DNA from 4 places in the Streptomyces sp. Da 82-17 genome. Region 4 is predicted to be linked to each of the others. Evidence: riboswitches for the same ligand, from Rfam matches in the RefSeq annotation. Region 4 holds a riboswitch; each other region holds the start of a gene.
What was found. Region 4 has a riboswitch for cyclic di-AMP ahead of ACIDOF_RS31915 (transglycosylase SLT domain-containing protein). Riboswitches for the same ligand answer to the same signal wherever they lie in the genome.

Region 1: it holds a riboswitch for cyclic di-AMP, as region 4 does, so the genes downstream of both, ACIDOF_RS13580 (M23 family metallopeptidase) here and ACIDOF_RS31915 (transglycosylase SLT domain-containing protein) in region 4, are expected to answer to the same signal.
Region 2: it holds a riboswitch for cyclic di-AMP, as region 4 does, so the genes downstream of both, ACIDOF_RS26920 (M23 family metallopeptidase) here and ACIDOF_RS31915 (transglycosylase SLT domain-containing protein) in region 4, are expected to answer to the same signal.
Region 3: it holds a riboswitch for cyclic di-AMP, as region 4 does, so the genes downstream of both, ACIDOF_RS26215 (transglycosylase family protein) here and ACIDOF_RS31915 (transglycosylase SLT domain-containing protein) in region 4, are expected to answer to the same signal.

The regions. Positions count from the first base shown of each region.
Region 1 is NZ_JBJURH010000006.1:382,114-387,347, forward strand. It holds tRNA gene ACIDOF_RS13565 (tRNA-Lys) at 115-187, shown strand; tRNA gene ACIDOF_RS13570 (tRNA-Met) at 370-443, opposite strand; gene ACIDOF_RS13575 (PP2C family protein-serine/threonine phosphatase) at 574-1,824, shown strand; cyclic di-AMP (ydaO/yuaA leader) riboswitch at 2,046-2,179, shown strand; gene ACIDOF_RS13580 (M23 family metallopeptidase) at 2,191-3,270, shown strand; gene ACIDOF_RS13585 (aldo/keto reductase) at 3,494-4,438, shown strand; gene ACIDOF_RS13590 (PrsW family intramembrane metalloprotease) at 4,430-5,234, opposite strand, start outside.
Region 2 is NZ_JBJURH010000018.1:58,335-63,568, forward strand. It holds gene ACIDOF_RS26905 (GNAT family N-acetyltransferase) at 1-1,118, opposite strand, end outside; gene ACIDOF_RS26910 (HPr family phosphocarrier protein) at 1,429-1,710, shown strand; gene ACIDOF_RS26915 (GntR family transcriptional regulator) at 1,972-2,676, opposite strand; gene ACIDOF_RS26920 (M23 family metallopeptidase) at 2,895-3,689, opposite strand; cyclic di-AMP (ydaO/yuaA leader) riboswitch at 3,704-3,866, opposite strand; gene ACIDOF_RS26925 (M16 family metallopeptidase) at 4,109-5,234, opposite strand, start outside.
Region 3 is NZ_JBJURH010000017.1:92,805-98,038, reverse strand. It holds gene ACIDOF_RS26225 (cytochrome P450 family protein) at 1-686, shown strand, start outside; gene ACIDOF_RS26220 (transglycosylase family protein) at 949-1,827, shown strand; cyclic di-AMP (ydaO/yuaA leader) riboswitch at 2,062-2,276, shown strand; gene ACIDOF_RS26215 (transglycosylase family protein) at 2,281-2,979, shown strand; gene eno (phosphopyruvate hydratase) at 3,318-4,598, shown strand; gene ACIDOF_RS26205 (FtsB family cell division protein) at 4,689-5,177, shown strand; gene ACIDOF_RS26200 (DUF501 domain-containing protein) at 5,228-5,234, shown strand, end outside.
Region 4 is NZ_JBJURH010000025.1:39,269-44,502, reverse strand. It holds gene ACIDOF_RS31920 (sugar porter family MFS transporter) at 237-1,628, shown strand; gene ACIDOF_RS31915 (transglycosylase SLT domain-containing protein) at 1,752-2,522, opposite strand; cyclic di-AMP (ydaO/yuaA leader) riboswitch at 2,527-2,691, opposite strand; gene ACIDOF_RS31910 (class I SAM-dependent methyltransferase) at 3,244-3,831, shown strand; gene ACIDOF_RS31905 (hypothetical protein) at 3,878-4,114, opposite strand; gene ACIDOF_RS31900 (MBL fold metallo-hydrolase) at 4,315-5,234, shown strand, end outside.

The DNA.
Region 1 (5,234 bases), on a different contig from region 4:
GACTGATGTGACAGCGGGTCCGCTTCGCCGAGCGGGCCCGCTTTCGCATCGACGCACCGATACCCGATCGGCTCTGTCCGCTCCTGCGGCTATGCTCGGGGGGTGCGTTGACGCGGGCCGTTAGCTCAATTGGCAGAGCAGTGGACTTTTAATCCATTGGTTGTGGGTTCGAGTCCCACACGGCCTACGACGCGAGGGTCCCCGGGGGAACCCGGTCCGACCTGCCGGGCAGCGCCCGAGCCACTGCGGTGGTTCGGGCGCTGTCGTGTTCGTGGGGAGTGCTGCGGGCGGGCAGGGGCCGCAGCCGTGAAGGGCCGTGAAAACGCGTCAGGCCCGGCACGCTTTCACGTGCCGGGCCTGAGGCTTCAGTAGCGGGGACAGGATTTGAACCTGCGACCTCTGGGTTATGAGCCCAGCGAGCTACCGAGCTGCTCCACCCCGCGTCGGTAAACACAAGTGTACGCCATTTTGGTGAGGCCGAACGCCACCCCTTAACCCGTACGGCCGCCGAGCGGTCGCCGGGCCGCCGTACGCCGCCGAGCCTGGGGAGGTGCGGCAGGCAGGAGACGACCGGTGGGGCAGCGAGGAGCGCGCGGAGCGCGGCGAGGCGGGCGCCGGGAGGGGGCCGGTGGCGGCGGTGGTGCGCGCCGCAGACCGCCCCGCAGACCGCCCGGCGGGGCTGGGGGGCAGGAGCGGAAACGGCCTCTCACGCACGCGCACGCGCACGCGTTCATTCGTACGCTGCCCGCGCTGCTCGTCCTCGTGGGGCTCGTCTCCGCGCTGTTGACGCCGCCGAGGTTCACGGCGGCGCCGCTGTTCTGCGCCGCGCCGCTCGTCGCGGCCCCGTTCTTCGGCCTGTCGGGCACGGTCCTGACGGGCGTCGCCGCGTCCGCGTCCGTGGTGCTGCTGCAGCTGTACTACGGGACGGTCGGCCGGCCGCAGGAGCTGACCGAGCTGATCAACGTGCTCACGGTCTCCGCGCTCGCCGTCCTCATCAACGTCGTCGTACGCCACCGCGGGGAGAAGCTCGCCTCCGCGCGGGAGATCGCCGAGGCCGCGCAGCGCGCCGTCCTGCCCGAACCGGCTTCTCGGATCGGGGGGTTGGAGGTGGCCGCGTGCTACGAGGCGGCGCAGGCGGACGCGTTCATCGGCGGCGACCTGTACGCGGTGCAGGAGACTCCGCACGGCGTACGGCTGATCGTCGGCGACGTGCGCGGCAAGGGGCTCGGGGCTGTGGAGGCCGTGGCCGTGGTGATCGGGGCGTTCCGGGAGGCGGCCGAGCAGGAGACGACCCTGGAGGCGGTCGCACAGCGCCTGGAGCGGGCGCTGGCGCGCGAGGGCGTCCGGCGCTCCGGCCTGGACGCCTTCGAGGGCTTCACGACGGCGGTGCTCGCGGAGATGCCGCACGGCCGCGAGGTGGTCCGGTTCATCAACCGGGGCCATCCGGAACCCCTGTTGCTGTACGCGGGCGGGCGGCTCGCGGTGCTCGCGGCGGCGGAGCCGGCGCTTCCGCTCGGCATGGGCGACCTCGGGATGTGGCCGGACCGGGCGGGCGAGTGCGCCTTCCCCGGCGGCGCGACGCTGCTCTTCTACACCGACGGCCTCTCGGAGGCGCGGGACGAGGCGGGGGAGTTCTACGATCCGGCGGCCCGGCTCAGCGGCCGGACGTTCGCGGCGCCGGACGCGCTGCTCGCCGCCGTGGCCGACGAGGTGCGGGCGCACACCGGCGGGAGCGGCATGACGGACGACATGGCGCTGCTCGCGGTGCGGCGGCCCGCGGCGGACGAGCCGAAGGGGCCGCCCGCTGTCACCCTCTGTGAGTGAAGCGCCGCCCTCCGCATAACAAATGACGCAACGTCAGAAACTTGAGGGCCGCGAGTTGTGGAGAAAGTGTGGTCAACTCGCCCGGTTCCGCCCCCTCGTGTCCCGAAAAGGCTTGGCCAGAGCCATGAACGATCAGTCGGAACGGCTTGGAATCCGATGCCGCTGTCTATTAACGTTCGATAACGCAGCGCGGTCGTCCCAGCCGTCACAAGAGTCGGCTCCGTGCGCACACGCTTAATCCCGCAAGGGAGCCGGGGAACCACCAACTTGGGGTGAATCGGGCGTTCTTCGCCCGTAGGAAACCTTCCTGTTCCGAACCCGTCAGCTAACCCGGTAGGCGAGAAGGAAGGAAAGGAGTGCGCCCCAGTGGCGACCCCCGCAAGCCGAGGCACGACCGGCCATGAGCCCGCGTATTTCCCGGACGGCGAGACGGCGTTCGGACACGACGAAGGGCCCTGGGAAGAGTGGAACCCCACTGAGGAGTCCGTTCGCCCGGTCCGCGGCCGGCACCGCGTCGGCAAGCAGCGCGGCGGCTTCGCGCGCAGCTCCACGGTGCTCGGCGTCGGCGTCATCGCCGCGGTCGGCGCCGGCGGCATAGCGACCGCCAAGGACCGCCCGCCGGTACCGATCTCGCTGCCCGACCTCTCCGGTGTCACCGAATCGCTGCCCGACGCCGAGTCCCTGCCGGGCGTCGGCTCCCTGATCTCCGACGACTCCGCGGACGCCGGGGACGACTTCTCGGGCGTCACCCAGGCCACCGCCGCGTCCGGCGCCCCCGTCGCCCAGCTCGACGGCGAGCCGCAGGCCGCCTCCGCGGACGCCGGTGAGGCGCTGCGCTCGCGCATCATGCAGCAGGCCGAGTCGAAGCAGGAGGAGGCCGCGGCCGCCGAGCAGGCCGCCGCTGCCGACGCCGCCGCCAAGGCCGCCGCCGAAGAGGCCGAGAAGCAGCAGACCGAGGCCGAGCGGGAGGCCGCCGAGGCCAAGCGCAAGGCCGAGGAGGAGGCGAAGCGGAAGGCGGAGGCCGAGCGCCTCGCCAAGCTCGCCCGCAGCTTCACCGCCCCCCTCGCGTCGTACACGATCAGCACCGTGTTCGGGCAGGCCGGTTCGATGTGGTCCTCCGGGTACCACACGGGCCTGGACTTCGCCGCCCCCACGGGCACGCCGATCAAGTCGATCCACAGCGGCACAGTCAAGGAGGCCGGCTGGTCCGGCAGTTATGGCTACCGCACGGTCATCGAGCTCGACGACGGCACCGAGCTGGCGTACAACCACCAGTCGTCGATGAGCGTCAGCGTCGGCCAGGAGGTCAAGACGGGCGACGTCATCGGACGCGTCGGCTCGACCGGCAACTCCACCGGCCCGCACCTGCACTTCGAGGTGAAGACCGCCGGCGGCGAGCTGATCGACCCGAGCGCCTGGCTGCGCAGCAAGGGCGTCAGCATCTGATCTCGACCGGCCGAGCCGCCACGGCTCCCCGGGAGGTTCCTGGATTCCGGTGGTCCTGGCGGCTTACCCCCCGACGTCAGGGCTGCCGGTACGAGGCATGCATCGGTGAGGTGAGGCATGTCCTCCACAGCCGTCGTGCGGCGGGTCCCTCTTTCCTGTGCGCGTACCCCTCAGCGGTGCGCGGACCGGAATAGGCCCGTCCACGGCGGCTGTTGACGTCCCCATGACCTCTTTGCGCACCCTCGGCCCGTCCGGTCTCTCGGTCTTCCCGCTCGCCCTCGGCGGCAACGTCTTCGGCTGGAGCGCCGACGAGGAGCAGTCCTTCGCGGTCCTCGACGCCTACACCGAGGCCGGCGGCAACTTCATCGACACCGCCGACGTCTACTCGGCCTGGGTGCCGGGCAACAGCGGCGGCGAGTCCGAGACCGTCATCGGCAAGTGGCTGGCGGCGCGCGGCAATCGCGAGGACGTCGTCGTCGCGACCAAGGTCGGCGGGCTCGACGGCGTGAAGGGCCTCGCCCCGGGCACCATCAAGCGGGGCGTCGAGGACTCCCTGCGCCGCCTCGGCACGGACTACATCGACCTCTACTACACGCACTTCGACGACCCGAGCGTCCCCGTCGAGGACATCGTCACCGCCCTCGACGAGCTGGTCCGCGCCGGCACCGTGCGCGCCGTCGCCGCCTCCAACATCTCGCCCGAGCGCCTCACCGAGTCCCTCGACTTCGCCGAGCGCGAGGGCCTCACGCGGTACGCCGCGCTGCAGCCGCACTACAACCTGGTCTCCCGCGACACGTACGAGGGCCGCCTCCAGGAGGTCGCCTCGCGGACCGGCCTCGCCGCCGTGCCCTACTACGCGCTCGCCTCCGGCTTCCTCACCGGCAAGTACCGCCCGGGTGCGACGGTGGACAGCGTGCGGGCGCAGAGTGCGGGCGGGCATCTGGACACCGAGCGCGGCGTGAGGGTGCTGGACGCCCTGGACCGGGTGGCGGCCGCGCACGACGCCGAGCTCGCCACCGTCGCCCTCGCCTGGCTCGCCGCGCAGCCGACCGTGGTCGCGCCGATCGCCTCGGCCCGCACGGTCGAGCAGCTGCCCGCGCTGCTCGCGGTCGCCGAACTCCGGCTCACGGACGCCGAGTTGGCCGACCTGACGGCCGCCTCAGCCTGACCGGTAGGGGTTGTAGGCGGGGTACGGCGCGGGCGGCTGCCCGTACGCGGGCCGCGGCACGTACGCGAGGTGCGGGCCCTGCGGGGGCGCGTACGGGTGGGGGTGCGGGGCGTACGGGTACGGGGCGTACGGGCGCGGTGCCGGGGCGATGGCGCGGGCCGCGTAGTCCAGGGCCGGGCGGGCGGTCTCGCGGCGGCGCCAGATCTCGTCGAGCAGTTCCCGCTCCCGGAACACGAACTCGGCGCCCGCCCGGCCGCGCCGCCCCCGGTGCCGCAGGAACGCCAGGGACGTCGCGTACGCCTCGTACTCCGCGACGGCCCGCTGGGCGGGCGGGCCGCCGAGGTGCGCGGCGTACTCGCGGGCGATGCGGCGGGCGCGCATGGACGACAGGGCGTACGCCTCGGGCGGGCCGATCCAGCCGGCCGCGGCGTAGACGGGCAGTTCGGTGCGGATGGTGCGCAGCTCGCGCTGCCGGGTCCAGACGATGAGCCAGGTCAGCAGGGCGAAGGCGGGAACCATGAAGCCCGCGTAGACGGCGAAGAAGCCGAACGGGCCGAAGACCGCCGAGCTGTTCCACAGGGCGTGCATGCCCATCGCGAGGCCGAGGCCGGTCAGCGGGAGCAGGAAGCGGCGGGCGCGGCGGCGCTGCGCGGAGCGGGCGGCGAGGCCGAAGCCGATGCCGGTGAGCACCGTGAACAGCGGGTGCGCGAAGGGCGACATCACGATGCGGACGAAGAAGGTCGCCGCGGTGACCGAGTCGAGGGCGAGGCCCGTGATGCCGCTGGCCTCGTCGGTG
Region 2 (5,234 bases), on a different contig from region 4:
TGCGTGAACAGGCCGACCCGTCCTGCGGCGGGCAGCGTCGGCGCGAGCGAGGCGTTGAGCCGGATCTCCGGGGCGGTGTTGATGACGCCGAAGGCGTTGGGCCCGATGATCCGCATCCCGTACGACCGGGCCTGGCGCACCAACTCCCGCTGCCGGGCGAGCCCTTCGGGGCCCGACTCGGCGTACCCGGCGGAGAGCACCACCAGTCCGCGCACTCCCCGCTCGCCGCACTCGGCGACCACCTCGGGCACGCGCTCGGCGGGCACGGCGACGACGGCGAGGTCGACCGGCTCGTCGATGTCCCGCACGGAGCGGTGCGCGGGCACGCCGTCGATCTCCTTCTGGTCCGGGGCGAAGGCGCTGTTCACCGCGTACGCCCGGCCGGTGAAGCCGGATTCGACCAGGCTGTGCAGGACCGTGCGGCCGATGCCGCCGGGGCGGCGCCCGGTGCCGATGACGGCGACCGAGCCGGGGGTGAGCAGCCGCTGCACGGAGTGGGCCTCGGCGCGCTGCTCGCGGGCGCGCTGCACGGCGAGCGAGGCCTCGGTGGGTTCGAGGTCGAACTCCAGGCGGACGACGCCGTCTTCGAAGCTGCGCTTCTGCTCGTACCCGGCGTCCCGGAAGACTTTGATCATCTTGTTGTTGGCGGGCAGCACCTCGGCGGCGAAGCGGCGGATGCCGCGCTCGCGGGCGACCGCCGCGATGTGTTCGAGGAGCGTGGAGGCGACGCCGCGGCCCTGGTGGGCGTCCTGCACGAGGAAGGCGACCTCGGCCTCGTCCGCGGGGGCCGACGCGGGACGTCCCTGGGCGTCGATCCGGTCGTACCGGACCGTCGCGATGAACTCGCCGCCGATGGTGACGGCGAGGCCGACCCGGTCCACGTAGTCGTGGTGGGTGAAGCGGTGGACGTCCTTGGCGGACAGGCGGGGGTACGGAGCGAAGAAGCGGTAGTACTTCGACTCGTCCGAGACTTGTTCGTAGAAGCTGACCAGGCGGTCGGCGTCTTCGGTGGTGATGGGCCTGATCCGTGCCGTGCCGCCGTCGCGCAGCACCACGTCCGCCTCCCAGTGGGCGGGGTAGGCGGCGTCCGTGGAGTCCGCGTGCTCGACCGGCGTCATGCGGCCCAGAGTACGGCGAACCGGCCTTTCGGTCAGGGCCTGTGGACAGCCCGGTACGACCTTCGGCCCGGGCCTGTGGAAAACCCGCGCCCGCCCCCCCTCCTGGAGCCGTCCCCGGAGCCGCCTCCCGACCCGCCCTCGGGCCCGTCTCACCCACTGAGTACGGGTCGCGGTGCCGCCCCGTGCGATGCAAGGTAGGAAGGCCGGACGGCGGCCGGGGTTCAGGACGTACGGCCTCTCGGAGCATCCGCCGCGGTATGAGACAGTGGTCTAGACAAGTGCTTGAGCGACACCTGAAGGGCAGCATCACATGGCTGAGCGCCGCGTCAACGTCGGCTGGGCCGAGGGCCTCCACGCCCGTCCCGCCTCCATCTTCGTCCGCGCGGCCACGGCCGCCGGCGTCCCCGTGACGATCGCCAAGGCCGACGGGAACCCGGTCAACGCCGCTTCCATGCTCGCGGTGCTCGGCCTGGGCGCGCAGGGCGGCGAGGAGATCGTGCTCGCCTCCGACGCCGAGGGTGCGGACGTCGCCCTGGACCGTCTGGCGAAGCTGGTCTCCGAGGGTCTCGAGGAGCTCCCCGAGACCGTCTGAGCGTCCGAGCCCGGCTCGGACGCACGGGGCTCCGGCCCCGGCCTGACCCGTTCAGGCGCACCACTGCCGCGGAAGCCCCGCAGACCGACGAGGTCTGCGGGGCTTCCGTGTTTTTCGCGGCCGGTATTGCGGCACGCACCAAAAGGCACTGCCGACAGCCGTACGAGATAAACGGACCAGACGGGGCCGCAGAGAAATGGGCAGCCCGCAACGGGGCGCAACAATTCCCGGCCCGTACACCCTATTCGTATACGGCTTTCGTTAATTCCGGCCGCTCGCCATGTTTACGGAATGTTGCGAAGTCCTCACCGCAGCGACCCTGCCGACCCGCGCCCCGCCGTCCGCGAAACGCAGCCGGTGCGCGGCCTTGGAGCGTTCGGTGTGCTGGGCGGTGAGGGCGCGGGCGCGTTCCGCGTCGCGCCGGGCCACCGCGTCGACGATCGCGCCGTGCTCCGCCCAGGACTCGGTCGGCTTGGCGGGCGGCTCGACCGCGTACATCCACGCGATCTTCTGGCGCAGCTGCGTGAGCAGGGCGGTCAGGCCCGCGCTGCCGGAGGCCTGGGCGAGGGTCTCGTGGAACCAGCCGTCCAGAGAGCGCAGGTCGTCGCTGTGCCCGGCGCGGGCGCGCTCCTGGCCGAGCCGTACGAGGCCGCGCAGCACCTTGAGGTGGGCCTCGGTGCGGCGCTGCGCCGCGCGGGCCGCGCCGAGCGGTTCGAGGAGCTGTCTGGCCTCGAGCAGGTCGGCGGCGTCCTGCGCGGTGGGCTCGGCGACGCACGCGCCCGCGTGCCTGCGCGTGCTGACGAACCCCTCCGCTTCCAGGGTGCGCAGCGCCTCGCGGACCGGGACGCGGGAGACGCCGTACCGCCGCGCGAGGACCTCTTCGGTGAGCCGGCCGCCGCGTTCGAAGACTCCCGCGACGATGTCGTCGCGAATCGCCGTGCATACCGAGTGCGCCGGAATGCGCATGACCGGACCTCCACCTGTGAATCACCCGTTCTGCGACTCTATTCCAGCACACCTGAATTTCCGACGACTCACCGGAATTCATGGAAGTCTTTTGGCCTGCGCCCGGCCGAAAACCGGCCGAATCGGATCGGCCGGTGGAGCGAGGAGCAATGTCCGGGAACGCCGAAGGCCCCGGCAGCGGATGCCGGGGCCTTCGGTGCGGGGTGCGTGCGGTGGCGTCAGACGTTCACGCCGTGCGAGCGCAGGTACGCGACCGGGTCGATGTCCGAGCCGTATTCGGGCGACGTGCGGGCCTCGAAGTGCAGGTGCGGGCCCGTGGAGTTGCCGGTCGAGCCGGAGAGGCCGATCTGCTGGCCGGGGGTGACGGTCTGGCCGACCGAGACGCCGATGGACGAGAGGTGGCCGTACTGGGTGTACGTGCCGTCGTTCATCTTGATCACGATGTTGTTGCCGTACGCCCCGCCCCAGCCGGCCTCGACGACGGTGCCGGAGCCGACGGCGACGACGGAGGTGCCGGAGCCGGCGTGGAAGTCGACGCCGCTGTGGCTGCCGGAGGACCAGAGGGCGCCGCCGGTCTGGTAGCCGGTGGAGATGTACGAGCCGGCGACCGGGGCGGTGTAGCTGTTGAGGCGCTTGCGCTCGGCCTCGCGGGCGGCGCGCTCCTTGGCCTCGCGCTCCTTCTTGGCCTTCTCCGCGGCCTTGCGCTTGGCCTCGGCCTTGCGGGCGGCCTCGGCGTGCTCCTCGGCCTTCTTCTTGGCGGCGGCCTTGGCGGCTGCCTTCTCCTGGGCGGCGGCCTGGGCGTCTATCTGCTCGGCGAGCGAATCGCCCACGGAGACGGCCTGGTTGATGCCGGTGTCGTCGAGGGCCGCGGAGCTCTCGGCGGCCATCGCGGGGGCGGAGAGGCCGCCGACGACGCCCGAGGTGGTCAGGGCGGCGACACCGGCGATGGTGGCGCTCTTGCGGGTCAGGCGGCTGGGACGGCGGTGCTTCCCGGTGGCACGGGCGAAGGCCATGGGGTGGCGGTGTCCTTTCCTTCCTTCTCGCCTACCGGGTTAGCTGACGGGTTCGGAGCAGGAAGGTCTCCTACGGGCCCCCTCCGCGCGGGAGGGCGTCCGATTCACCCCAGGGACTGCGTGTGGGTCCCCGGCTCCCCTGGCTCGCGCCGTACGGGGACTCGGCGATGACTGTCCGGTGCCGCGGGCGCGGCGCATAGCTGGCGAACAGCCGGACCGACGCTAAACGGGACATCTTTCAATCAACAAACGGATCACGCCTTTTGTAGTGCACGCCACAGGGCAGATCCCCAACCACTCTGAAATTTCAGCCCTAATCGGACATTGCATGACGAGGTGCTCGAACGGTGGGGGCCCCGGTGGCGCGGGTGCGCCACCGGGGCCCCTGAGCCCGTCACCGCGTCGCCGCGGCGGCCCGACTAGCCCGTGACAACGGTCACTTCACCGATGCCGAGCGCCTTCACGGGCTCGGCGATCTGGTCGGCGTCGCCCACCAGGACCGTGACGAGACGGTCCTCGGGGAACGCGCTGACGACGGCCGCGGTGGCCTCCACCGTGCCCGTCTCGGCGAGACGGCGGTACAGCTCCGCCTGGAAGTCGTCCGGCAGCTGCTGCTCGACCTGGTCCGCGAGCGTGCCGGCGACGGCCGCCGCCGTCTCGTACCGCAGCGGCGCCACACCCACCAGGTTCTGCACCGCGACGTCCCGCTCCGGGTCCGTCAGACCCTCGGCCGCGAGGGTCCGCAGCACCTTCCACAGGTCGTCAAGTGCCGGGCCGGTGTTGGGGGTGTCCACCGAACCGCTGATCGCGAGCATCGCCGCACCGCTGCCGTCCGCGGCCGACCGCAGCACCTGCGCGAACGCCCGCACACCGTAGGTGTAGCCCTTTTCCTCGCGCAGCACCCGGTCCAGACGGGACGTCAGAGTCCCGCCCAGGCAGTACGTGCCGAGCACCTGCGCCGGCCACACCTGGTCGTGCCGGTCCGCGCCGATACGGCCGATCAGGAGCTGCGTCTGCACGGCGCCGGGACGGTCCACGATGAAGACCCGGCCGGTGTCGTCCGCGGTGATGGGCGCCGCGGGGCGCTGCTCCGCGGTGTTCCCCGTCCACTCCCCCAGCGTCTCGGCGAGCATCGCGTCCAGGTCGGCGCCCTCCAGGTCACCGACGACGACGACGGTCGCGGTGGCCGGGCGGATGTGCGCGTCGTAGAACTTGCGGACCGCGGCCGCGTCGATGCGGGCGACGGTCTCCTCGGTGCCCTGCCGCGGCCGCGACATCCGCGCCTCGGCCGGGAACAGCTGCTTGTACAGCTCCTTGGCCGCGCGCCGCGCCGGGTTGGCCGTCTCGTGCGGGATCTCGTCCAGGCGGTTGCGTACGAGGCGCTTGATCTCGCTGTCCTCGAAGGCGGGGGCGCGCAGCGCGTCGGCGAGCAGCGCGAGGCCCTTCGGCAGCCGGGAGACCGGCACTTCGAGGGAGATGCGCAGGCCGGGGTGGTCCGCGTGCGCGTCGAGCGTGGCGCCGCAGCGCTCCAGCTCGGCGGCGAAC
Region 3 (5,234 bases), on a different contig from region 4:
GCGGCGTCGCCCGCTCCGTGAAGAAGATGCGCGGCTACCTCGCCGAACTCATCCACCGCAAGCGCCTCGACCCCGGCGACGACCTGATCTCCGGGCTCATCAAGGCCAGCGACCACGGCGAGCACCTCACCGAGAACGAGGCCGCGGCGATGGCGTTCATCCTGCTCTTCGCCGGTTTCGAGACCACGGTCAACCTCATCGGCAACGGCACGTACCAGCTGCTCCGCCACCCCGGTCAGCGCGAGCGGCTGCAGAAGTCCCTCGCCGCGGGGGAGACCGACCTGCTGGAGACCGGCGTCGAGGAACTCCTCCGGTACGACGGCCCGGTGGAGCTCGCCACCTGGCGCTTCGCCACCGAGCCGCTCAGCATCGGCGGCCAGGACATCGCAGCCGGCGACCCGGTCCTCGTCGTCCTCGCCGCCGCCGACCGCGACCCGGACCGCTTCACCGACCCCGACACCCTCGACCTCGCCCGCCGCGACAACCAGCACCTCGGATACGGGCACGGCATCCACTACTGCCTGGGCGCACCGCTCGCCCGCCTGGAGGCCCAGTCGGCGATCGCGACGCTCCTGCGCCGCCTCCCCGACCTGCGGCTCGCGGCAGAACCTACCGATTTGCGGTGGCGCGGCGGGCTCATCATGCGCGGACTGCGCACGCTGCCCGTGGAGTTCACACCGGAGTGATCCCCCGGGCGCCAGGGGCCCGCACGGACCAGGTTTCTGACACGGCGTCAGCACTGTGACTTTCACGTGATCTGCGCTGTATCGGGTTGTGACAAGCGTTCGACTGTCGCTACGTTTCACCCTCGGCTCGGACGCCACGGCTGTCACACGCCACGGCTGCAGACGCCATGCCTGTCGTCGCGCGAAAGGGAACCGCATGCTCTCCGGGAACGGTCGTCACCGACGCCCCCGCCAGGCCCCGGCCCTCGTGGTCGCGGCCGGAGTGACCGGATCAGCGATCGCCATCCCGCTGCTCGGCGCGACCGGCGCCAGTGCCGCGGACGCCACCGTCGACGCCAACACCTGGGACCGCCTCGCCGACTGCGAGAGCGGCGGCGTGTGGAACGCCGACACCGGCAACGGCTACTACGGCGGCCTCCAGTTGACCCAGGCGGACTGGGAGGCCTTCGGCGGTCTGAAGTACGCCCCGAGCGCCGACCTGGCCAGCCGTGCCCAGCAGGTGGCCGTGGCGGAGAACGTGCTCGCCGAGCGCGGGCCGCTGGCCTGGCCCACCTGCGGCCTGGTCGCCGGCTTCCCGCTCACCGACCCCGCGGACGGCGACCAGTCGGACCAGCCGAGCGAGGAGCCGAGCGAGGAGCCCACCGAGTTCCCGTCGGACGACCCCTCAGCCGAGGACCCGACCCCGCCCGGCGACACCTCCGTCGAGGAGCCCGCGGACACCCCGACCGACTCCCCGACCGACGCCCCGTCAGACGACACAAAGGGCGAAACGGACGGCGAGGCGGACGGCGGGACGGGCGGCGGATCCGACGGCAAGGGCAGCGGCGACAGCGCGGACGAAACGGGCAACTCCGGCCAGAACGGCTCCGGAAAGCATCGCGGCGAACCCGCCCCCGAGTCCCCGGACTCCCCGGAGGAGGGTCGCGACTCCAACTCCTCGGGCCGGCACGCCTCGCGCGGCGACGGCTCCCGCGGCGACGCCGAAGGCGCGTACACGGTCCGCGTCGGCGACAGCCTCTCCGCGATCGCCGACGCCCGTGGCGTCGACGGCGGTTGGCCCGCGCTCTACGCCGCCAACGAGGACGCGATCGGCTCCGACCCGGACCTCATCCTCCCTGGCCAGCGGCTCGACCTCGGCTGACCGGCGGCCGGCCGGTGTGGGTGCGAGCAGGGTGAAACTGGGCGGAATCCGGCGGCAGTTCGCTGCTGAATGTCCGTTATAAAGACACTTCGCCCGGGGTGAGAGATGAGTCTCATCAGCCCTGATCGGCTTGGTATTTCCACCGAGCGCACGGCTACGGTCGTCACCGCTCGCCACTGGCGGGCCCCGATGGCCGTCACGCCGAATCCTGCCGGCGGCCCTTGGGAACAGTCGTCGCGTCAAGCGCCGTAGGCAGGAGCGGGGGACCCAAGGTTTGCGCCGGGCCCGGCCGTTGAGGCTCCACGCGGAGCCCGCAGCGGTGCAGGGAACGGCTTGGGGTGAAGTCGCCGCGTATGTCCCGGATTTCGGGGTGTACGGAACGAGGCGGCCGGGCAACTCACACGGCCCGAACCCGACAGCTCACCTCGCAGGCGTCGGTGAGGGGATTACTCCATGCTGTTCTCCGGCAAGGGCAAGCACCGTCGTCTGACCAAGGCCGAGAAGGCCGGCCGCGCCCTCGCGCTCGCCGGTGTCGCCGGCGCCGCGGTCGCCGCCCCGCTGGCCACCGCGGGCTCCGCCTCCGCCGCCACCGCCTCCGAGTGGGACGCCGTGGCCCAGTGCGAGGCCGGCGGCAACTGGTCCATCAACACCGGCAACGGCTACTACGGCGGCCTGCAGTTCTCGGCCTCCACCTGGAACGCCTACGGCGGCACCAAGTACGCGGCCACCGCCGACCAGGCCACCAAGGCCCAGCAGATAGAGATCGGCGAGAAGGTCCTCGCCGGACAGGGCAAGGGCGCCTGGCCGAACTGCGGCACCGGCCTCTCCAACGCCGCCTACGACGGCGGCGGTTCGGCGCAGCCCGCCGAGCAGGCCCCGCAGCAGCAGGCCGCCCCGCAGCCCGAGCGCAAGGCCGAGCAGCCCGCCTCCCGCTCGCAGGAGCGCGCCCCGCAGAAGACCGTCGAGACCCCGACCGGCAAGAAGGTCAAGAAGGGCGACGGCGAGTACAAGGTGAAGAAGGGCGACACCCTCTCCTCCATCGCCGAGGCGCACGACGTCAAGGGCGGCTGGGCGAAGCTGTTCGACCTGAACAAGGACATCGTCGACGACGCCGACTTCATCTACCCGGGCCAGCAGCTGCACCTGAAGTAAGCGGCCCGCGCGGCGCCCCCCACACTCCCCGCCCCGGCGTGCATTCCCCCGTACGCGCCGGGGCGGGGGCATGCCCGTACCGCGTGCCGTACCGCCTGCACCACCGCGTGCGCTGTTGAGCGGGGTGGCGCACACCCGCGTACCGCTCGGTAGTGTTGTTGCTCTTTTGCCCCGCAATGCGATTCTTCGGGCCTCTTTTCGTCCCAGCGGGCGGGCGGCCGGGTGGCCGAGCCTCAGCGGGCGGTTAGGCTCGTGAGACGCAAGGCAAAGAAGGTCGGCCGCAAGGGCGCGGCCCTCGTGCAAGCACAGCTTGCGTCACATCCCAGAAGGAGATGCTCGTGCCGTCCATCGACGTCGTCGTAGCCCGGGAAATCCTGGACTCCCGAGGCAACCCCACGGTCGAGGTCGAGGTCGGCCTCGACGACGGGAGCACCGGCCGTGCCGCCGTCCCGTCCGGCGCCTCCACCGGTGCCTTCGAGGCCATCGAACTCCGTGACGGTGACCCGAACCGTTACCAGGGCAAGGGTGTCGAGAAGGCCGTCCTCGCGGTCATCGAGCAGATCGGCCCGGAGCTGGTCGGCTACGACGCCACCGAGCAGCGCCTGATCGACCAGGCCATGTTCGACCTGGACGCCACCGACAACAAGGGCTCGCTCGGCGCCAACGCCATCCTGGGCGTCTCCCTCGCCGTCGCCCACGCCGCCTCCGAGGCGAGCGACCTGCCGCTGTTCCGTTACCTCGGCGGCCCGAACGCGCACCTGCTGCCGGTGCCGATGATGAACATCCTGAACGGCGGCTCGCACGCCGACTCCAACGTGGACATCCAGGAGTTCATGATCGCCCCGATCGGCGCGGAGTCCTTCTCCGAGGCGCTGCGCTGGGGCACCGAGGTCTACCACACGCTGAAGAAGGTCCTGAAGAGCAAGGGCCTGGCCACCGGCCTCGGCGACGAGGGCGGCTTCGCCCCGAACCTCGGCTCCAACCGCGAGGCCCTCGACCTCATCCTCGAGGCCATCAAGGAGGCCGGTTACGTTCCCGGCCAGCAGATCGCCCTCGCCCTCGACGTCGCCGCCTCCGAGTTCTACAAGGACGGCAAGTACAACTTCGAGGGCAAGGACCGCTCCGCCGCCGAGATGACGGAGTACTACGAGGAGCTCGTCTCCGCGTACCCGCTCGTCTCCATCGAGGACCCGCTGTTCGAGGACGACTGGGCCGGCTGGAACGTCATCACCGAGAAGCTCGGCTCCAAGGTCCAGCTCGTCGGCGACGACCTGTTCGTCACCAACCCGGAGCGCCTGGCCCGCGGCATCGAGGAGAACTCGGCCAACGCCCTGCTCGTCAAGGTCAACCAGATCGGTTCGCTGACCGAGACCCTGGACGCCGTCGAGCTGGCCCAGCGCAACGGCTTCAAGTGCATGATGTCCCACCGCTCCGGCGAGACCGAGGACGTCACCATCGCCGACCTGGCCGTCGCCACCAACTGCGGCCAGATCAAGACCGGCGCCCCGGCCCGCTCCGAGCGCGTCGCCAAGTACAACCAGCTGCTGCGCATCGAGGAGATCCTCGACGACGCCGCGGTCTACGCCGGCCGCAGCGCCTTCCCGCGCTTCAAGGGCTGAGCCGTAGTCACCAGGTAGTTACGTACGTCCCCGCACCCGGTCCCGTACCGTGTGCGGGGACGTACGTGCGTGTGAACGGGAGGCGGGGACATGGCCGTGAAGGACCGGGACCGGTTCTCCACCGCGACCAGGATCCGGTTGCTCGGCGAGCAGACGGCCGCCCGGGTCTACCGCTCCCAGACCAAACGGCAGGCCCGCCGCTCCCGCCTCACCGGCCGCGCCGCGCTCCTCGCCCTCGTCGTCTGCTCGCTGATCGTGGCGCTCGCGTACCCGATGCGGCAGTGGGTGGCGCAGCGCGCCGACATCGCGGAGCAGGAGCAGAAGCTGGCCGAGGCCCGCGAGCAGACCGAGAAGCTCAAGGACGCCAAGGCCCGCTGGCGCGACCCGGCGTACGTGGAGCGGCAGGCCCGCGAGCGGCTGCACATGGTCCTGCCCGGCGAGACCGGGTACACGGTCGTCGACCCGAGCGGCGGCCGGGTGCGCCCCACCGAACCGGGAGCCGCCGACCGCGCCTGGTACAGCAACCTGTTCGACGGCGTGGACAAGGCGGACCGCCGCGCCGCCGAGAACGACGACTGACCCCTCCTTCCCCCTTCTTCGACCCTCACCGAGAGACACGAGCAACCGGCATGGAAA
Region 4 (5,234 bases):
GACGCCCGCAGCGGCGGCCGCAGTCGGGGGCCCGTCGTCCCGCCGGCCGACTCGCGCGGGACGACGGGCCCCCGGCGCACCGTCCCGTGCGGGGCGGCGGGCCCCGACGCACCAACTCCCGTACGCCAAGCCTCCGTTCACGCAGCGAGATCCCAACTCCCGTACGTACGCGACCGCCTGTCCCGGCTCACCCGCGCCCGTACGCCATCACCTGTCCCACCGTCAGGAGCCGCACCATGCCGCACACCGCCTCTGTCGAAACCAGCACACCGCCGGGCCCGCCGCCCCTGAGTGCCGCCGCGCGCCGTTCCGTGCTCGGGGCGTCCGGGGTCGCCGCGCTCGGCGGGTTCCTCTTCGGGTACGACACCGGGATCATCTCCTCGGCCCTCCTGTTCATCGCGCCGGAGTTCGGGCTCTCCGACGGGATGCAACAGGTCACCGTGGCCTCGCTGTTGCTCGGCGCCATCGTCGGCGTGCTGGGCGCGGGCGCGGTGACGGATGCGGCGGGCCGGCGGCGGACGCTGCTTGTGGGCGCCGCGGTGTTCGCCGTCGGCGCGGTCGCCTCCGCCCTCGCGCCGGGCGTCGAGGTGCTGATCGTGGCCCGGGTGCTGCTCGGCCTGGCGATCGGCACGGCGTCGCTGACGGTGCCCGCGTACATCGCCGAGATCGCCCCGGCCCGCTCCCGCGGCCGGCTGGTGTCGCTCAACCAACTCATGATCACGGTCGGGATCTTCGTCTCGTACCTGGTCGGCTATCTCTTCGACGACGGTGAGGGCTGGCGCTGGATGCTGGGGCTCGGGCTGCTGCCCGCGCTCGCGATGTTCGCCGGCGTGCTGCGCCTCGCGGAGAGCCCGCGCTGGCTCCTCGACCGCGGCCGCCGCGACGAGGCCCGCGCCGCGCTGCTCCGCACCCGTACGCCCGAGGCCGCCGACGCCGAACTCGCCGAGATCGAGGCGCTGTCCGCGGCCGAGACCCGCACCAGCTACCGCGATCTGCTGCGCCCCGCGATGCGTCCCGCCGTAATCCTCGGCGTGGTCGTCGCGGCCACCAACCAGCTGGTCGGCGTCAACGCGGTCATCTACTACGCGCCGACCATGCTCAAGCAGGCCGGTTTCGGCAGCTCCGCCGCGATCCTCTCCTCGCTCGGCATCGGCCTGGTCAACATGTGCCTGACGTTCGTGGCGCTGCTGCTCGTCGACCGGGTCGGCCGCCGCCCGCTGCTGCTCGGCGGCACGTCGGTCGTGGTCCTGGCGCTCGTGCTGCTCGGCGCGCTGTACCTGATGGGCGACGACGGGCGCCCCGTCTCCGGCGGCCTGCTCGTGGCCGGGCTCTGCCTGTACATCGCGGCGTTCGCGCCCAGCCTCGGCCTCGCGATCTGGCTCATCAACAGCGAGATCTTCCCGACGGCGGTACGCGGCAAGGCCAGCTCCTTCGGCAACGTCACCCACTGGGGCCTCGACTTCGCCATCTCCCTCACCGTCCTCACCACCATCAACGCCCTCACGCCCACCGGTCTGTTCTGGATCTACGGTCTCTTCGGCCTGCTCGGCGTGGTCTACCTGCACCGCAAGCTGCCGGAGACGAAGGGCCGCAGCCTGGAGGACATCTCGGCGTCGCTGCGGGGCTGACGCGCCTCGCCATGTCATGCGCGGAGGGGGCGTCACGACGGCGGAGACTTCCGCTGCCGTGACGCCCCCTCCGAGGCGGTCGCCGTGGCCGACGGGACGAACCCGTCCGGCCCGACTGCTCGTTTAGTACGGGCCGTTGACGTTGTCGATCGAGCCGTAGCGGTCCGCCGCGTAGTTGCAGGCGGCGGTGATGTTGGCGACCGGGTCGAAGCTGTCGGTCGACGTGCCGGGCACGTGGTAGGCCTCGAAGGTGGGGGCGATGACCTGCAGCAGACCCTTGGACGGGGTGCCGTTCTGGGCGTTGATGTCCCAGTTGTTCATGGCCAGCGGGTTGCCGGAGGACTCCCGCATGATGTTGCGGTGGATGCCCTCGTACGTGCCGGGGATGCCGTGCTGGGCCATGATGTCGAGCGACTCGCGGATCCAGCCGTCGAGGTCGTTGGTGTACGCCTTCTTCGCCGCGGCGGGCTGCACCTCGGTGGCGCCCTTGCGCTCGGAGCGGTCGGCGCGCTCGGCGGAGGCACGGGAGGCGTCGGCCTTCTCGGCCTTCTTGCCGAGGGTGAGCTTCAGGCCGGGGTGGATGAGGCCCGGGTTGTCGCCGAGGGCGTCGCGGTTGGCCTCGTACAGCTTCTTCCAGCCGCCGCTGAGGGAGTGCTCCCGGGCGATCGCGGAGAGGGAGTCACCCGCGACGACGGTGTACGTCTTCGCGGCGGCCGGCTTCGCGGCCGGGCTCGCCTGAACGGCCTCGGCCTTGGCCGCACCCGCGGGCGCCGCGCTCGCCGCGGTCGCGCCGATCACCGGAAGTACGAGCGCTGCTCCGCCGGTCCCCACGAAGGCGATTCCCCGGTTGAGCGAACGGGACTTGGGGCGGCGGTGCTTTCCCTTTGCAGGCATGACGAATTCCTCTCCGTCGCCTACGAGGTGAGCTGTCGGGTTCGGACGGGAGATGTCCGGTCGCACTGCGCATGCGACTTCACCCCAAGCCGTTCCGGACGTGCCGGACCGGCGACTTACCTGGGTCCCCCGCTCCTGCCGTGCGTAAGTGAGTCGGTGTGAGGTTCTCCGGGCGGCGGCAGGATTCGGCGTTCCGTCCGGATTCACGGTGACGTTAGGCGAGAAAGTCGCGGAGGAACAAGGTCGGAAATTGAACGGGGAATGTACGGAGCGCATTCATGTGTCCTGGAACACGCCGCCCGCCGAGATCGAAAAGGCTCAACTCGCTTTGCGGGAACCGGATGTGCGTTTTCGGCGTCTGTCGGGGGGACGGTTGTTCCGTGTGACCCGTCTCACTGAATTCGATACGGCCGTGAAATGCGGAAGTCGGGCGAATCTGACGGGCAATTCAGGTGCTGTGTCACCAATATGGGCGCTAATTTATGTAAGCCGCCAATGCTGTAATGAGGTGACTTAATCGGGCGAACTCGGACATAGGTGAGCGGGTGGGGGTGAGCGGGATCGGGTGGGGCGACTTGGGGCACCGGGTGGGCGCCGGCGGCGGGTCGCGGCCCCGTGCGGGCGCGCGTAGCTTGACGGCTGTGGGGTCCGGCGACGGAGTGGGCCGCGGGGCTCGGTGGTCGGGGGCTCGTCGGTCGGAGCGCGAGGAGGAGTGAGGGACGTGGACGCGAACGCCTGGGACGAGCGGTACGGCGCGGAGGAACGCGTATGGCCCGCCGAGCCCAACCTGTGGGTCGTCCGTGAGACCTCCGAACTCCCGCCCGGCCGCGCCCTCGACCTCGCCGCCGGGGAGGGGCGCAACGCCCTGTGGCTGGCCCGCCGGGGCTGGAGCGTCGACGCGGTCGACTTCTCACCCGTCGCCGTACGGCGCATGGCCGACCTCGCAGAACGCCAACAGGCCGATGTGCACGCCGAGTTGGCCGACGTGACGCGCTACGCCCCGCAGGAGTCCGCGTACGACCTGGTGCTCCTCTCCTACCTCCAGCTCCCTCGGCAGGATATGGAGGGGGTCCTCGACACCGCCTGCCGTGTCGCCCGGCCCGGAGCGACCCTGCTCCTCGTCGGCCACGACATCAGCAACCTCGACCACGGCATCGGCGGCCCCCAGGACCTGCAGGTCCTCTCCAGTACGGACCAGGTCACCGCGGCCTGGGAGCCGTACGCCGACATCGCCGTCGCCGAGGTCGCCCGCCGCCCCGTGGGGGACGCGGCGGCCCTGGACACGGTGGTACGAGCGGTCCGCCGCTGAGGCGTACTCCGGGTTCTCCGGGTTCTCGGGGTTCTCCGGGGCCTTGTCACAGCCCTGAGGGGTGGGCGGGCAGCCACTCGGCGTGCCGCCCCCGCATCCGGTCCCGCTCGGCCGCATCGGCCTCGTCCTCCGCGTACCGCTTCGAGCCCGGCAGGCTGTGGAAGCGCACCCAGGCGTCCCGGTACGGGCCGCGCAGCTCATGGCCCACAGGCGGGCACAGCGGCCGGTGCCGCGCCCACAGTTCCGTCGACGCCGACGCCTCCTCGCCCCGTACGGCCCCCACGTCTCCGCTCCTCCCTCTGCGCTCTGCGTTCCCGCTGCGCTGTGTTCCCGCTGCTCCCGGCAGTGGCGAGAGTGCCGCACCCCAGGCGGTTGTCGGGTCCGTCACGTGCTCACAGCCCCGGAAATATACCCCCGGGGGTAATGCTGTTAAGGTGAGTGACATACCCCGGGGGGTAATTTTCGTCCGTGAGGAGTTTCCCTGTGTTCTTCGTCGACACCATCGAGCTCGAGGGCCTCGGCAACCGCAGCTACCTGGCCGGCGGCGAGCGCGCGGCAGTGGCCGTGGACCCGCCGCGGGACATCGACCAGGTCCTGGCCGCGGCCGCGCGGCGGGGCGTGCGCATCACCCACGTCGTGGAGACGCACATCCACAACGACTACGTGACCGGCGGCCTGGAGCTCGCCCGCCTCACCGGCGCCGCCTACCTGGTCCCGGCCGGCGCGCACGTCTCCTTCGCCCGGACCCCCGTGGCCGACGGGGACACCGTCGACGTCGACACGGACCTCGCCCTGGCCGCCGTCGCCACCCCCGGCCACACCCCGCACCACACCGCGTACGTGCTCAGCGACGCCGGCCGCCCGGTCGCCGCGTTCACCGGCGGCTCCCTGCTCATCGGCACGGTCGGCCGCCCCGACCTGGTCGAACCCCGCCTGACCGAGCAGCTGGCCCGCGCCCAGCACGCCTCCGCCCACCGGCTCGCCGACGCCCTGCCCGACGACACCGCGGTGCTGCCCACCCACGGCTTCGGCAGCTTCTGCTCCTCCGCGCAGGCCGACGGCGACGCCACGACCATCGGCAAGGAGAAGGCCGCCAACAGCGCCCTGACCGCCGACGTGGACACGTTCGTCGCGGAGCTGCTCGCGGGCCTGGAGGACATACCCGCGTACTACGCCCACATGGGCCCGGACAACGCCAACGGACCCGCCCCGCTCGACCTCACCCCGCCCGCGGTCGCCGACCCGGAGGAGATCGCTGCGCGGCTCGCGGCGGGGGAGTGGGTCGTCGACCTGCGCAACCGCATCGCCTTCGCCGAGGGGCACGTCGCCGGTTCCTTCAACTTCGAGGCCGACGGCAAGCTCGCCACGTACCTGGCCTGGATGATCCCGTGGGGCAAGCCCGT